Regions from separate parts of the Janthinobacterium sp. NFX145 genome, predicted to be linked through region 1. Evidence: riboswitches for the same ligand, from Rfam matches in the RefSeq annotation. Region 1 holds a riboswitch; the other holds the start of a gene.

Region 1 (7,774 bases):
CCGGGCGAAGACGGCCTGTCGATCTGCCGCCGCCTGCGCGGCGCGGGCGACCAGACGCCAATCATCATGCTGACGGCCAAGGGCGAAGACGTGGATCGTATCGTGGGCCTGGAAATGGGTGCCGACGATTACCTGCCGAAACCGTTCAATCCGCGCGAGCTGGTGGCCCGCATCGGCGCCGTGCTGCGCCGCAAGGGTCCCGATGAAATCCCCGGCGCGCCGTCGGAAACGCCGCAAACCTTCGAGTTCGGCGACTTCGTGCTGGACCTGGGCACGCGTACCCTGAAAAAGAATGGCGAAACGGTGCCGCTGACGACGGGCGAGTTTTCTGTGCTGAAAGTGTTTGCCCGCCATGCGCGCCAGCCGCTGTCGCGCGAAAAATTGATGGAACTGGCGCGCGGCCGCGAATACGAAGTGTTCGACCGCAGCCTGGACGTGCAAATCTCGCGCCTGCGCAAACTGATCGAACCCGACCCGTCGAGTCCGCTGTTCATCCAGACCGTGTGGGGCCTCGGCTACGTTTTCATTCCGGACGGACAGCCGCGCTGATCGCAGGCGAGGCATGATGAAGCTTGTTCCCGATATCAGCCTGGCGCGGCTGAAAAGCGGCCTGTTCTGGCGCACCTTTTTGCTGCTGGGTACTTTGACCACCGTCAGCATGATCACCTGGATCGGCATGATTTCCGTCATCCAGCGCGAGCCGCAGGCGCAGCAGATTTCCGCCCAGATCATTTCCGTCGTCACCATCACGCATGCGGCATTGACGCACTCGGCGCCCGAGCTGCGCCGCGAGCTGCTGTTCGACCTCGTCAGCAATGAAGGCATCCGCATCTTCTCGCTGGAAGAGGACGACCGCATCGAGCCGCCGCCCGACAATTACCTGATGCCCGAGATCGAGGCGCAGGTGAAGGCCAAGCTGGGCAAGGACACGCGCTTTTCTGCGCGCGTCAACGGGGTGGCCGGCTTCTGGGTCAGCTTCAAGATCGACGACGACGAGTACTGGCTGATGCTGGACCGCGAGCGCCTGCGCGGCCTGACGGGCTTCCAGTGGCTGGGCTGGGCCAGCCTGGTGTCCCTGCTGTCCCTGCTGGGCGCGGCCATCATTTCCAGCCTGATCAATCTGCCGCTGTCGCGCCTGACGGCGGCCGCGCGCGACATCGCCAAGGGCAAGCAACCGGCGCCGCTGCCGGAAAAGGGCCCGATTGAAATCATCGAGGCGAACCGCAGCTTCAACCAGATGGTCGATGATTTAAAACAGGTGGAATCGGATCGCGCCGTGATTCTGGCCGGCATTTCGCACGATTTGCGCACGCCGCTGGCGCGCATGCAGCTGGAAGTGGAAATGGCGAACCTGTCGGACGAGGCGCGCGAAGGCATCCAGTCCGATATCGGACAGATGGACGCCATCATCGGCCAGTTCCTCGACTATGCCAAGCCGACGGAAGCGTCGAGCTTTACGGACGTCGACCTCAGTGGTTTGCTCAGCGACATGACGCGCGAAGCGATGCGCCTGCCGGACGTGAAGATCAACGCCAGCATCGCCGACGGCGCGCATGCGATGGGCAACCCCACGGACCTGCGCCGCGTATTGAACAACCTGATCGAGAATGCGCGCCGCTATGGCAAGACGCCCGGCAGCGACGTGACGGAAATCGACATCGCCTGCCAGGTACGCACCAGCCACGGCGCGAAAAAGGTGATCATCGAAGTGCAGGACCACGGCACGGGCGTGCCGGCGGAAAAGATCGAGCAGCTGATGAAGCCGTTCACCCGCCTCGACACGGCGCGCGGACAGGCGAATGGCGCCGGCCTGGGCCTGGCCATCGTCGACCGCGTGCTGCTGCGCCATGGCGCTGAATTACAGGTGCGCAACCGCGAAGGCGGCGGCCTGGCGTTTCAGATCAGCTTGCCGGCGGCGTAACCGGAACGAACGGGGACGGCGCAAATGTGCCGCCCCCTGCTTTCAAGCCGACGCCTGCTCCTGCGCCAGCAATTTATTCATCAGCAATTCCGTCGCCCCGTAGCCGTACAGGGAATCGCTTTCCATGCCCGGCGTATCGAAGGGAATCGATTCCTCGCGATTCAGCTTGGCAGGGTCGGCGTCCGCATAACTGGCACGCCAGGCACGCTGCAGGGATTCGTTGCGGCGGATAAAGGCCGGCATGGGCCAGTCGTCACGGTTCCAGTGGGGACTGTCGCCCAGCAGGGGCCAGCGCTCGTTGAGCAGGGCCATGTCGCCCGTACGCAGGCGGCGCACGGCCTGTTCCGGCCGCAAGCCTTCCAGCTCGTCCAGCGTGGGCAAGCAGTCGCGCTTCGGCCCGAACATATACGCCAGCATGATGCGCCCGGCAGGCGCCCTGCGCGCCACCACGCCGACGGCATAACCGCCGCCCGGCAGGGGCACGGCAAACCAGCTGCCTTCTCGGTATGGTAATGATTTCATTTCTGCAAACTCCCCCAAAATCGTGTTCGGGGCACAGTCTACGCGAAGCGATACGAAAGTGGCGCATGGTACGCCACGACAACAAACCAATAGTTACAATATTTTCTCGTCATAGTGATACTGGGCAACAATTGGCCCCGCCTTGAACAGCGCTTCCTTCATGGCCGTGTCCAGGCGCGCGTCGCGGCGGCGCATCCATTCGAGCAGCATGGCCGCTTCCTTGCGGCTGGTGTCGCCCGCATGCGCGAGCACGCGGCGCAGTTCCGGGTCCGTGCACGCCTCGAAGCGCTGGCTGTTCAGGTCCAGCGCCTGCAGCGCGGCGATGGTGGCGCCGATGGCGCGGTGCATGTCGAGCGCGGTGGCCGGCAAGCCGGATTCTTCCAGTGGGACGTTGGTCATGCGCATTCCTTTTCGCGTAGTGGTGACATCGGCTGCATTCTCCACCGCGCGGACGAAAAGCTCAAGCGTCCACGACACGTTTCCACCCGTTCGGCCATAATCATGGCTCAGCAACAGCCTAAACCCCAGCGGCAGGAGTCCCATGTTCAATTTCGACTTTTACAATCCGACGCAAATCCTTTTCGGCCAGGGCCAGATCGCCGCCATCACGGCGCTGATCCCGCCGCAGGCCAGAGTGCTCATGACATATGGCGGCGGCAGCATCCGGCAAAATGGCGTCTACGATGAAGTCAGGGCGGCGCTGGCCGGCCATACGGTGCTGGAATTTGCCGGCATCGAACCCAATCCCAGCTATGAAACCCTGATGCAGGCCGTGTCCATGGTGAAAAGCGAGCGCATCGATTTCCTGCTGGCCGTCGGCGGCGGCTCCGTGGTCGATGGCACCAAATTCATCGCCGCGGCCGCCCTGCACGAAGGCGAGGCGTGGGACATCCTGGCCAAGGGCGGCAAGATCGTCGAGGCCGCCCTGCCCTTCGGCACCGTATTGACGTTACCGGCCACGGGGTCCGAAATGAATGGTTCGGCCGTGATCACGCGCAAGGCGACGCAGGAAAAGCGCTCGTTCATGAGCCGCAAGGTGTATCCGAAATTCTCCGTGCTGGATCCGTCGAAGACCTTTACATTACCGCTGCGCCAGGTGGGCAATGGCGTCGTCGATGCGTTTGCGCATGTGATGGAGCAATACCTGACTTACCCTGTGAACGCGTCCGTGCAAGACCGCTTTGCCGAAGGCATTTTATTGACCCTGATCGAGGAAGGCCCGAAGGCGCTGTCGCACCCGGACGACTACGACGTGCGCGCCAACGTGATGTGGAGCGCCACCCTGGCCTTGAACGGCCTGATCGGCGTGGGCGTGCCGCAGGACTGGTCTACGCACGCCATCGGCCACGAATTGACGGCCTTGTACGAGCTCGACCATGCGCAGACCCTGGCCATTATCCTGCCCAGCATGCTGCGCGTGCGCAAGCAAGCCAAGCGCGCCAAGCTGCTGCAATATGCGGCCCGCGTGTGGGGCCTCGACGGCGGCGACGAGGATGGCCGCATCGAGGCCGCCATCGCGCGTACGGAATTTTTCTTCCGCCACATGGGCGTCAAGACGCGCCTGGCCGACTACGGCCTGAACCATGCCAGCGTGGACGCCGTCGTCTCCGCCCTCGACGCGCACGGCATGACGGCGCTGGGCGAACAGCGTGAAGTGACGCCCGCCGTCAGCCGCAAGGTGCTGGAACTGAGCCTGTAGATTCCATACACACTGTTGTAAAACGGTCAGCCGGGTGGGACAGCTGGCCGTGGTTCATGCTAAGCTGTCATTTCGCTAGGGGTCCTGGAGCAGTCATCCGGGTGAGAGATACCCTTCGTACCTGATCTGGATAATGCCAGCGAAGGAAAGCGCAAAGTACCTCCCTCCTTTGATAGCTCCTGCGTTGGCGCCAGCCGAACAAGCAGCCTGCCGTGCTCTTTACCGAGTCGGCTTGAACCACGAGCAATCTATGTCCACACCGAATTTATCCGTTTCTGTTTTGACCCTGGCGATCCTGCATGCGTTTGCCACGCCCGCCCTGGCCGCGAATGACACCGCCGAAGCCGTCGACCCGCAGGCGCAAAGCATGGCCGAAGTCGTCGTCACGGCCAGCAAGGCGCCGGCCGCCAGGCGCGCCTCCGTCGGCGGTTTTTCCGACGCGCCGCTGCTGCAGACGCCGGCGTCCGTCACCGTCATTTCGCAAAAAGACATGCAGGACTTGCAAATTCGCAATCTGAGCGATGCCGTCAAGCTCGACACCAGCATCAATGACGCCTACAACGCCGTCGGCTATGCGGAACAGTTTTCCATCCGCGGCTTCAAGCTCGACAACAATTCCAGCTACCGCAAGGAAGGCGTGGCCATTCCCGGCGACACGCAAATTCCGCTGGAAAACAAGGAACGCATCGAAGTACTGAAAGGCCTGGCCGGCTTGCAGGCAGGCGTGGCCGCGCCGGGCGGCGTGATCGACTTCATCGTCAAACGCCCGACCGCCGCGCCATTGCGCACCGTCACCGTGGAAACGCGCGAACGGGGTACCCTGTACGGCGCCGTCGACCTGGGCGGACGCCTGGAAGACACGCGCTTCGGCTACCGGGTCAACGTGGCGGCCGAACGCCTGCGCTCCTACATCAAGGGCGCGGACGGCAACCGTAAATTCATTTCCGGCGCCTTCGACTGGCAGATTTCGTCGCAGGCCCTGCTGCAACTCGATGCCGACTACCAGGACAAGGCGCAGGCGACGGCGCCCGGCTTCCAGCTGCTGAACAATACAACTTTGCCAACTGGCATCAGCGCCGACGCCATGCTCAACAAGCAACCGTGGACGCACCCGGTGGAAACCGTCACCAGCAACCTGGGCCTGCGCTTCCAGTACGCCTTCAATGAGGACTGGCACGCCACCGTGTCGGCCAACCAGCACTCGTTCAAGCGCGACGACTACACGGCCTTCCCGTACGGCTGCAGCGCGCAAGACCTGTACCCGGGCTTCTGCGGCAATGGCGACTACGACGTGTATGACTACCGCAGCCTGGGCGAGACGAAAAAGCCGCTGAGCGCGCAAGCCATGATCCAGGGCAAATTCGCCACCGGCTCGCTGCGCCATGAATTCACGGCCGGCGTCTCGACCTTCCGCCGCAAGGACCGCGCCGGCCTGTACGTGTACGACTGGGCTGGCGTGAGCAATATCTACCGCCCGCAGATCGTCGATATGTCGACCGGTGTGCAAGGCCCCGTGCGCCTGGTGCGCAAGGATACGGAAAACTCCGTCTTCGTGCAGGATATCGTCAGCCTGGCCCAAAACTGGAAGCTGCATGGCGGATTGCGCCATATCAATGTCGACGGCTACCAGTATGTGCTGAAAGCCGACACGGAAATCCGCGCCAAGCACGATTTCCTGCTGCCGAACGTCTCGCTCGTCTACACCCCGCTCGACAATCTGTCCGTGTATGCGGCCTATTCGCAGGGCATGGAACATGGCGGCACGGCCGACCGCAAGGCGGAGAACGCCAACGTGGAATTGTCGCCCAGCCGTTCGAAGCAGATCGAACTCGGCGTGAAAATGGATGTGACGCCGGACTTCATGGTGGCGGCCAGCCTGTTCCAGATCCGCAAGGGCCTGGAATTCAACCAGTACGTCGACAGCAGCAAGACCAGCTACAACTTCGTGCGCGAAGGCCAGGCCCAGCACCGTGGCCTGGAATTGTCGGCCCAGGGCAAGGCATCGTCCAGCCTGAGCCTGGGCGCGTCCGTGACGGCCCTGAACAGCCAGCAGTCAGGCACGGGCAATGCGGACCTCGATGGCAAGCGCGTGCCCAACGTGCCGGCCTTCAAGGCAGCCGTGCATGCGGACTACGCCGTGCAACAGGTGGCGGGCTTGAGCGTGAATGGCAGCTGGGAATATGCGGGCAAGAAAGCGTTTGAGTACAGCAACACGACCTTCGTGCCGTCGTACAACGTGTTCAACCTGGGCGCCGCGTACGCCACGCGCATCGCCGGCACGCGCGCCGTGCTGCGCGCCAGCGTCAACAACGTGGCCGACAAGTTCTACTGGCGCGACGTGACGCCGGAATCGGACGGCTATCTGTATCCGGGCGCCAGCCGCACATTCAAGGTCTCGGCGCAGTTCGACTTTTAATTGAAGGAAATGGCAGGCGCTGCAGCTAGCGCCTGCTGCAGCAAAGGCGTTGCCTGTTCCAGGCGCGCATCCAGGCTGTCGTGCAGCACGTGGTAGGCGATGCCGCGCGCGTCGAGCTCGTCGAGCAGGTAGCGGTAGATCAGCTGGCGCACGGCTTCCGACTCGCGCTGCAAGCCATCGGCCACCCACGGGCTGTCGGGCGCCGTCACCAGTGTCAGATCGTACTGCGTGGCATCGGCCAGCGCCGCCAGCGGCGCATCGGCGCCATGGAAATAATGGCGGCTGTAGACTACCGTCATCAAGGGCGTCGTGTCGCAAAACAGGAAATTATGCGCTTGCGCAGTGGCTGCCGCTTCGCGTTCGACTTGCGTTCGCGCAATGCCAAACTGGTCAGCCGCGACGGGCACCCTGCCCTCGGTCTCGACAAATTCGCGCAAATACTCGGGCACCCAGACGCTGCCGTGGCGTTCGGCCAGGGCGGCCGCCAGGGTCGACTTGCCCGACGATTCCGCGCCCAGGATGGCGACGCGCACGCAGTGGCCCATCACTTGAGGACCATCGCGCTCGGCGCGGCCGGTGCCGACTTTCTCCACGCCAGCAAGCCAATGATGGCCATCACGACAAAGAAGGCATACAGCACGGCCGTCAGGGTCAGGCCCTTGTGCAGGTACAGCCACACGTACAGCACGTCGACGATGATCCAGGCGATCCAGTTTTCCAGCTTCTTGCGCGACAGCAGGAATTGCCCCACCAGGCTGCCTGCCGTGAGGAAACCGTCCGCATGGGGCACGTCCGTGTCCGTCGTCGTCAGCAGCCAGGCGATCAGCAGAAAGCCGACCAGCCAGCCCATGGCGCAGGCCATCCAGCCGCGGCCATCGAGGCGCGTGACGGGCAAGGTCTTGCCGCCGCTGGCCGGATGCAGCCACTGGTACCAGCCCCAGAACGAGACGCTGATGAACAGCAGTTGCAAGGCCATGTCGCCATACAGGCGCGACTCGAAAAACACAAAACCGTAGGCGGCCGAGGAAATGATGGCGAACAGCCACGCCCAGTGATTCTGGCGGATGTTCAGCGCAACGGTTGTCAATGCCAGGACAAAGGAAATCAGTTCAAGCGGCGTGGTGGCAAAACCCAGCAGGAGAAGCGTATCGTTCATGGGAATCGTGATGAGGCTGGTGGTGCAGTATGCAATACCAGCCCTGAATAAGCAAGATTG
Region 2 (7,774 bases), 2.9 Mb from region 1:
CGCCTGGGACAGGAAAACAGCACGGAAGAGGGCACGGGCATCGGCCTCGTCGTCACCAAGCAGCTGGTCGAATTGATGGGTGGCACCATCGGCGTCGACAGCACGGTCGGCGTGGGCACCACGTTCTGGTTCGAGCTGGCCGCCAGCAGCGCGCCGGCCCTGGTGCTGGGCGATGGCGACGCGCTGCCGCAGGTGCAGGTGCCGCAGGAAAGCCAGCGCACCTTGCTGTACGTGGAAGACAATCCCGCCAATCTGGCGCTGGTGGAGCAATTGATCGCCCGCCGCAGCGATTTGAAATTGCTCACGGCCATCGATGCGCACCTGGGCATCGACCTGGCGCGCACGTATCAGCCGGACGTGATCCTGATGGACATCAACCTGCCCGGCATCAGCGGCTTTGGCGCCTTGCACATCCTGCATGACGACCCGCTGACGAGCCATATTCCCGTGATGGCCCTGTCTGCCAACGCCGTGCCGCGCGACATCGAGAAAGGCCTGGAAGCGGGCTTCTTCCGCTACCTGACCAAGCCGATCAAGGTCGTCGAATTCATGGATGCGCTCGACGTGGCCCTGCACCATGCGGCCGCGCACGGCCTGGCCGACGACATTCACGCAGTACGCTAATTCAGCATTTATTTTTAGGAATACCGCCATGCTTCAAGCCACCGAGATTCTGAACGCCAGCATCCTCATCGTCGATGACCAGGAGGCCAATGTCATGCTGCTGGAACAGGTGCTGCGCAATGCCGGTTATACGCGCATCACGTCCACCATGGACCCGCAAGCCGTGCAGGCGCTGCACCAGCAGCACCGCTACGACCTGATCCTGCTCGACTTGCAGATGCCCGAAATGGATGGTTTTGAAGTCATGGAAGGCTTGCGCGACATCGAAGCGGGCAGCTATCTGCCCGTGCTGGTGATCACTGCCCAGCCCGGCCACAAGCTGCGCGCGCTGCAAGCGGGCGCCAAGGACTTCGTCAGCAAGCCCTTCGACCTGGTGGAAGTAAAAACGCGCATCCACAACATGCTGGAAGTGCGCCTGCTGTACCAGAAGCTGGCCGAATACAACAAGTCGCTGGAACAGATGGTGGAAGAGCGCACGGCGGAGTTGCGCGAAAGCGAAGCGCGCTTCCAGCGCTTCACGGAACTGTCGTCCGACTGGTACTGGGAACAGGATGCGCAGGGCAACCTGACGCGCTTTTCCGGCCCCGTGGCTGAAATGCTGGGCATCGGCAGCGAGGAAGAGCCGCAGCGCTGGAATGCCACCGAGCGCGCCTTACTCGACGCAAAAATTGCCGCGCGCGAACCGTTTCTCGATTTCATCTACAGCCGCGCCAACCTCGACGGCAGCACGCAGTATCTGCAAGTGAGCGGCGAGCCGATGTTCGACAATGGCAGCCGCTTCATCGGCTACCGCGGCATCGGCCTCGATGTCACGGAGCGCCATCGCATTGCCTGATTTATACTGGCTGCTATCCATATCCACAAGGAAAGCATCATGGCTGATAAATTACCACCGCAATACTGGTTCCCCGCCAAGACCTATGGCTGGGGCTGGGGCTTGCCCATCACGTGGCAAGGCTGGCTGGTCTTTTTGAGCGCGCTGGCGCTGTTCGCCTGCGGCGCCTTCCTGTTCCCGCCGCAAACCATGCTGGTGGGCTACATCGTCTATGAAGTGGCCATCGTTGCCGCGCTCATTTTCATCTGCCAACTGAAGGGTGAACCGACCAGCTGGCGCTGGGGCAAGAAGAAGTAAGGGCGATGTACAAAGACGACACCTGCAAGAAATCATCTGGCCGCGCGGCGTGAACCGCGTATAATTGGCTCGCTGCCGCAAGGCGGCAAACGCTAGGGGTCCTGCATTTCGCTGTGGAAACACGGTGCAAGCGCGGGTGAGAAATACCCTCCGAACCTGATCTGGATAATGCCAGCGAAGGGAAGCTTTAGGATGAACGCACCCCGCTTTTCCGCGTGCGTAATTCCGAACCTCCTTAGCTGGCTCCAGGCTTAAAAATAGTCTAGCCAAGGAGCCAAAATGAACGCCAACCCGAAATTCCTCTCCGCCACCGCCACGGTCGACGAAGCCGCCATCGCGCCGCTGCCCAATTCGCGCAAGATCTATGTTGAAGGCAGCCGTCCCGACATCCGCGTGCCCATGCGCGAGATCAGCCAGTCCGACACGGAAGCGTCGTTCGGCGGCGAAAAGAATCCGCCGATCTACGTCTACGACACCTCCGGCCCGTACACGGACCCGGACGTGCAGATCGATATCCGCTCGGGCCTCGATACGCCGCGCCTGCCGTGGATCATGGAGCGTGCCGACACGGAAGAATTGTCCGGCCCGACCTCCGATTACGGTATCGCCCGCCTGGCGGACCCGAAACTGGCCGAGCTGCGTTTCAACTTGCACCGCAAGCCGCGCCGCGCCATTGCCGGCAAGAACGTGACGCAAATGCATTACGCGAGGCGCGGTATTATTACGCCGGAAATGGAATTCGTCGCCATCCGCGAAAACATGCGCCGCCAGGAATATTTGCGCGAGCTGAAAGCCTCCAGCCCCATGGGCGAGCGCCTGGCCGACCTGATGGGCCGCCAGCATCCGGGCCAGTCGTTCGGCGCCAGCATTCCGTTTGACATCACGCCTGAATTCGTGCGCGAGGAAATCGCCCGCGGCCGCGCCATCATTCCCGCCAACATCAATCACCCGGAAGTCGAGCCGATGATTATCGGCCGCAATTTCCTGGTGAAAATCAACGCGAATATCGGCAATTCCGCCGTCACCTCGTCGATTGGCGAGGAAGTGGAAAAGATGACCTGGGCCATCCGCTGGGGCGGCGACAACGTGATGGACCTGTCCACCGGCAAGCACATCCACGAAACGCGCGAATGGATCGTGCGCAATAGCCCCGTGCCGATCGGCACCGTGCCCATCTACCAGGCCTTGGAAAAGGTCAATGGCAAGGCCGAAGATTTAACTTGGGAAATCTTCCGCGACACCCTGATCGAGCAGGCCGAGCAGGGCGTCGATTACTTCACCATCCACGCGGGCGTGCTGCTGCGCTATGTGCCGATGACGGCCAAGCGCCTGACGGGCATCGTCTCGCGCGGCGGCTCCATCATGGCGAAATGGTGTCTGGCCCATCACCAGGAATCGTTCCTGTACACGCATTTCGAAGACATCTGCGAAATCATGAAGGCGTACGACGTGTCGTTTTCGCTGGGCGACGGCTTGCGCCCCGGCTCCATCTATGACGCCAACGACGAGGCGCAGCTGGGCGAACTGAAAACCCTGGGCGAGCTGACGCAAGTTGCGTGGAAGCACGACGTGCAGGTAATGATCGAGGGGCCGGGCCACGTGCCTATGCAGTTGATCAAGGAAAACATGGACTTGCAGCTGGAGCAGTGCGGCGAAGCGCCGTTCTATACGCTGGGGCCGCTGACGACCGATATCGCACCCGGCTACGACCACATCACCTCGGGCATCGGCGCGGCCATGATCGGCTGGTATGGCACGGCCATGCTGTGCTACGTGACGCCGAAGGAACACCTGGGCCTGCCCAACAAGGCCGATGTGAAAGACGGCATCATCACCTACAAGATTGCGGCGCACGCGGCCGATCTGGCGAAGGGCCATCCGGGCGCGCAAATCCGCGACAACGCCCTGTCGAAAGCCCGCTTTGAATTTCGCTGGGATGACCAGTTCAATATCGGCCTGGACCCGGACAAGGCGCGTGAATTCCACGATGAAACCCTACCCAAGGATTCGGCCAAGGTGGCGCATTTCTGCTCCATGTGCGGCCCGCATTTCTGCTCGATGAAGATCACGCAGGAAGTGCGCGAATACGCGGCCGGCATGGGCATCGCGGAAGACAAGGCGCTCAAGCAGGGCATGGAAATCAAGGCCATCGAATTCATCAAGAACGGCGCCGAGCTGTACCGCAAGGTCTGAAGGAGAGCGTGATGCCTGCATTGATATCCATCACGCTCAACGGCGCACCGCACAAGGTGCCGCCGGGGCAAACCCTCGATCAATTGATCGCCGCACTGTCGCTGGAAAACCAGGCGCTGGCGCTGGCCGTCAACCGCAACGTCGTGCCGCGCAAGGCGTGGCCGGGACAGGTCTTGCAGACGCAAGACCAGGTTGAGATCGTACGCGCCATCGGCGGCGGCTAGACTAAGGAAAAAGCAATGACAAGTAATAATAACAACGACGACCTGCTGACCATCGCAGGCAAACAGTATCAATCGCGCTTGCTGGTCGGTAGCGGCAAGTACAAGGATTTGCCGCAGACGCGCGAAGCGACGGATGCGGCCGAGGCGCAGATCATCACGGTGGCGATCCGCAGGGTGAATATCGGGCAAGACCCGAACGCGCCCAGCCTGCTCGATGTCGTGCCACCGGACCAGTACACGATTTTGCCGAACACGGCCGGCTGCTACAACGCGAAAGACGCCGTCTACACCCTGCAACTGGCGCGCGAGCTCTTGGGTGGGCGCAATCTGGTGAAACTCGAAGTGCTGGGTGACGAAAAGACCCTGTTTCCGCATATGCCGGAAACCTTGATTGCGGCCGAAGCGCTGGTCAAGGATGGCTTTGACGTGATGGTCTACTGCAGCGACGACCCGATCCAGGCGAAGATTCTGGAAGACATCGGCTGCGTGGCCGTCATGCCGCTCGCGTCCCTGATCGGCTCGGGCATGGGCATTTTGAATCCGTGGAACTTGTCGCTGATCATCGACCAGGCGAAAGTGCCCGTGCTCGTCGATGCCGGCGTGGGTACGGCGTCGGATGCGGCCATTGCCATGGAACTCGGTTGCGATGGCGTGCTGATGAATACAGCCATTGCCGGCGCGCGCGACCCCGTGCGCATGGCGCATGCGATGAAGCTGGCCGTGCGGGCCGGGCGCGAAGCATTCCTGGCGGGCCGCATGCCGCGCAAATTTGCCGCCTCGCCATCGTCGCCGATGGCGGGCCGCCTGGCGTGATGATGCCGATGCGCCACACTGTGCTCGTGTTTGCCGGCGCCGACCCATCGGGTGGCGCCGGCATCGCCGCCGATATCGTGGCCATTGCCGCGCAGGGCGCGCATGCCTTGCCCGTCATCACGGCTTTGACGGTGCAGGACAACGACAGGGTTTTTGGCGTGCAGGCGGTGGCACCGGAGCTATTGCGCCGGCAGGCGCTGGCGCTGATCGACAAGATGGCGATTCATGCCGTCAAGATCGGCATTCCCGGCAGCGCCGCGAATGCGGCCGTCATTGCGCAGCTGATCGCGCAAATGCGGCAGGCGCGGCCCGATTTGCCCGTGGTGCTCGACCCCGTGCTGGCCAGCGGCCATGGCGACGTGCTCAGCCGGGACGACGCCGTGCTGGCGCTGGCGCCCTTGTTGCCGGTGACGACCGTCATCGTACCGAACGGGCCGGAAGCGCTGGCCCTGGGTGGCGCAGAAAACCTGCGCACGCAAGGCTGTCGGAACGTGCTGGTGACGGGCGGCCATGGCGATGGCGAGACGATCGTCAACCGCTGGGTCGATGGTGAGGGCAGGGAGCGCGAGTGGCGCTGGCCCCGTCTTCCCGGCGAATTTCACGGCAGCGGCTGCACTCTGGCGTCCGCCATCGCGGCGCGCCTGGCATTGGGCCAGGCATTGCCCGAAGCGCTGGATCTGGCGCAACGCTATTGCCATGCGGCCTTGGCCGGCGCGTATGCGATTGCGCCAGGTCAACTCATGCCGCAACGATTCATTCAATAAGGAAAACATCATGCGTGGACTGTATCTGGTCACCCCGAACTGGGACGACACCGACCGCCTGCTCGACGTGAGCGAGCAAGCCTTGCAGGAAGGCGTGGCCCTGCTGCAATACCGCCACAAGAGCGCCGAGGCGGAGCAGCGGCGCGAACAGGCGGGCGCCTTGCTGGCGCTGGCCCGCAAATATGGCGTGCCTTTTATCATCAATGATTTTATCGAGCTGTGCGAAGAGCTCGACGCGGACGGCGTGCACGTGGGCGGCACGGATGCGTCCGTGGCGCAGGTGCGCGCGCGCCTGGGCACTGACAAGATCGTAGGCGCCTCGTGCTATGGCGACCTGGCCCTGGCAAGGACGGCCGAGGCGGGCGGCGCCAGCTACGTCGCCTTCGGCGGCTTTTATCCGTCGCTGGTAAAAAAATACCCGCTCACGACACCATTGGATATCGTGCTGCAAGCCAAGCGCGAGATCGCCTTGCCCTGCGTGGTGATCGGCGGCATGACGCCGGAGAACGCGGCGCCGCTGGCCGCGCGCGGCGCCGACATGGTGGCGGCCATCACTAGCGTCTATCAAGCGGACGATGTGGATATTGCGGTGCAGCAATTCAATCAATTATTTGCGGCATGAGCATGGGCGTGCAGGGCTGGTTTGGGGCAGTAATCGGCATATAATATGAGCATCATTCATTACCGAGGTCCCCCACCCATGAGTCAGCCAGCCGCCGCGAAACGCCTTATCCTGATCGTTGACGATGACCAGCTCCTGTTGGAATTCCTCGGCGAAGTCCTGCGCCATGCCGGCTATGAGACGGCCCTGGCCCATTCGGCCGAAGTGGCGCTGCAGCTGATCGCTCAGCGCGAGCCGGATCTGGCCTTGCTCGACATCCACATGCCGGGCATGTCCGGCCTGGAACTGGCCAAGCGCCTGCATGGCGAAACGGCCGTGCCATTCATGTTCCTGTCCGGCAGCGGCGACAGCGAATCGGGCAAGCAGGCGGCCGCCTACGGCGCGGTCGGTTACGTGGTGAAACCCGTCGATGAAGCCCGCTTGATGCCCGCCTTCGAAGCGGGCCTGGCGCGCGCCGATGAAATCCGCCAGCTGCGCCGTACCGAACTGAACCTGAACGCGGCCCTGGCTGCGGGCCGCGAAACCAGCCTGGCCGTGGGCTTGCTGATGGGCAAATTCCAGACGGACCGCAACACGGCTTTCGAAGTGCTGCGCGACCACGCCCGTTCCAGCCGCCGCAAGATCAATGAAATCGCCAGCCAGCTGTTGCTGGCCGAGGAAACCCTGAACGGCTTGCACGGCGCCTTCCTCAACCGCGCGAAAGCCAAGTAAACGTTTCAACCATACACAGGACACACATGAAAACCAAAGCAGCGATTGCATGGAAGGCCGGCGCGCCTTTGACCATCGAAGAAGTCGACCTGGCCGGCCCGCGCGAGGGCGAAGTACTGGTCGAAATCAAGGCCACCGGCATTTGCCACACCGATTACTACACCCTGTCGGGCGCCGATCCGGAAGGCATCTTCCCATCGATCCTCGGCCATGAAGGCGCCGGCATCGTCGTCGACGTGGGGCCGGGCGTGAAAAGCCTGAAAAAGGATGACCACGTCATTCCCCTGTACACGCCGGAATGCCGCCAGTGCAAATTCTGCCTGTCGCAAAAAACCAATTTGTGCCAGTCGATCCGCTCGACCCAGGGCCGCGGCCTGATGCCGGACGCGACCTCGCGCTTTTCCATCGACGGTAAACCCATCTTCCACTACATGGGCACCTCCACCTTCTCCAACTACATCGTCGTGCCGGAAATTGCTCTCGCCAAGATCCGCGAAGACGCACCGTTCGACAAAGTCTGCTACATCGGCTGCGGCGTCACCACCGGCGTGGGCGCCGTGCTGTTTACGGCCAAGGTCGAGGCGGGCGCCAACGTGGTCGTGTTCGGCCTGGGCGGCATCGGCTTGAACGTGATCCAGGCAGCGAAAATGGTCGGCGCGGACAAGATCATCGGCGTCGACATCAACCCGGC

The links. Region 1 has a riboswitch for thiamine pyrophosphate ahead of ACPJXG_RS08835 (TonB-dependent siderophore receptor). Riboswitches for the same ligand answer to the same signal wherever they lie in the genome.
Region 2: it holds a riboswitch for thiamine pyrophosphate, as region 1 does, so the genes downstream of both, thiC (phosphomethylpyrimidine synthase ThiC) here and ACPJXG_RS08835 (TonB-dependent siderophore receptor) in region 1, are expected to answer to the same signal.

What each region holds. Positions count from the first base shown of each region.
Region 1 is NZ_CP187360.1:1,981,699-1,989,472, reverse strand. It holds gene ompR (two-component system response regulator OmpR) at 1-549, shown strand, start outside; gene ACPJXG_RS08855 (sensor histidine kinase) at 563-1,921, shown strand; gene ACPJXG_RS08850 (Imm26 family immunity protein) at 1,964-2,443, opposite strand; gene ACPJXG_RS08845 (hypothetical protein) at 2,537-2,842, opposite strand; gene ACPJXG_RS08840 (iron-containing alcohol dehydrogenase) at 2,985-4,142, shown strand; TPP riboswitch at 4,210-4,307, shown strand; gene ACPJXG_RS08835 (TonB-dependent siderophore receptor) at 4,393-6,558, shown strand; gene ACPJXG_RS08830 (AAA family ATPase) at 6,555-7,103, opposite strand; gene pnuC (nicotinamide riboside transporter PnuC) at 7,103-7,714, opposite strand.
Region 2 is NZ_CP187360.1:5,469,991-5,477,764, reverse strand. It holds gene ACPJXG_RS24520 (ATP-binding protein) at 1-624, shown strand, start outside; gene ACPJXG_RS24515 (response regulator) at 653-1,459, shown strand; gene ACPJXG_RS24510 (hypothetical protein) at 1,499-1,756, shown strand; TPP riboswitch at 1,841-1,956, shown strand; gene thiC (phosphomethylpyrimidine synthase ThiC) at 2,036-3,949, shown strand; gene thiS (sulfur carrier protein ThiS) at 3,970-4,173, shown strand; gene ACPJXG_RS24495 (thiazole synthase) at 4,189-4,986, shown strand; gene thiD (bifunctional hydroxymethylpyrimidine kinase/phosphomethylpyrimidine kinase) at 4,995-5,750, shown strand; gene thiE (thiamine phosphate synthase) at 5,761-6,372, shown strand; gene ACPJXG_RS24480 (ANTAR domain-containing response regulator) at 6,451-7,083, shown strand; gene ACPJXG_RS24475 (S-(hydroxymethyl)glutathione dehydrogenase/class III alcohol dehydrogenase) at 7,110-7,774, shown strand, end outside.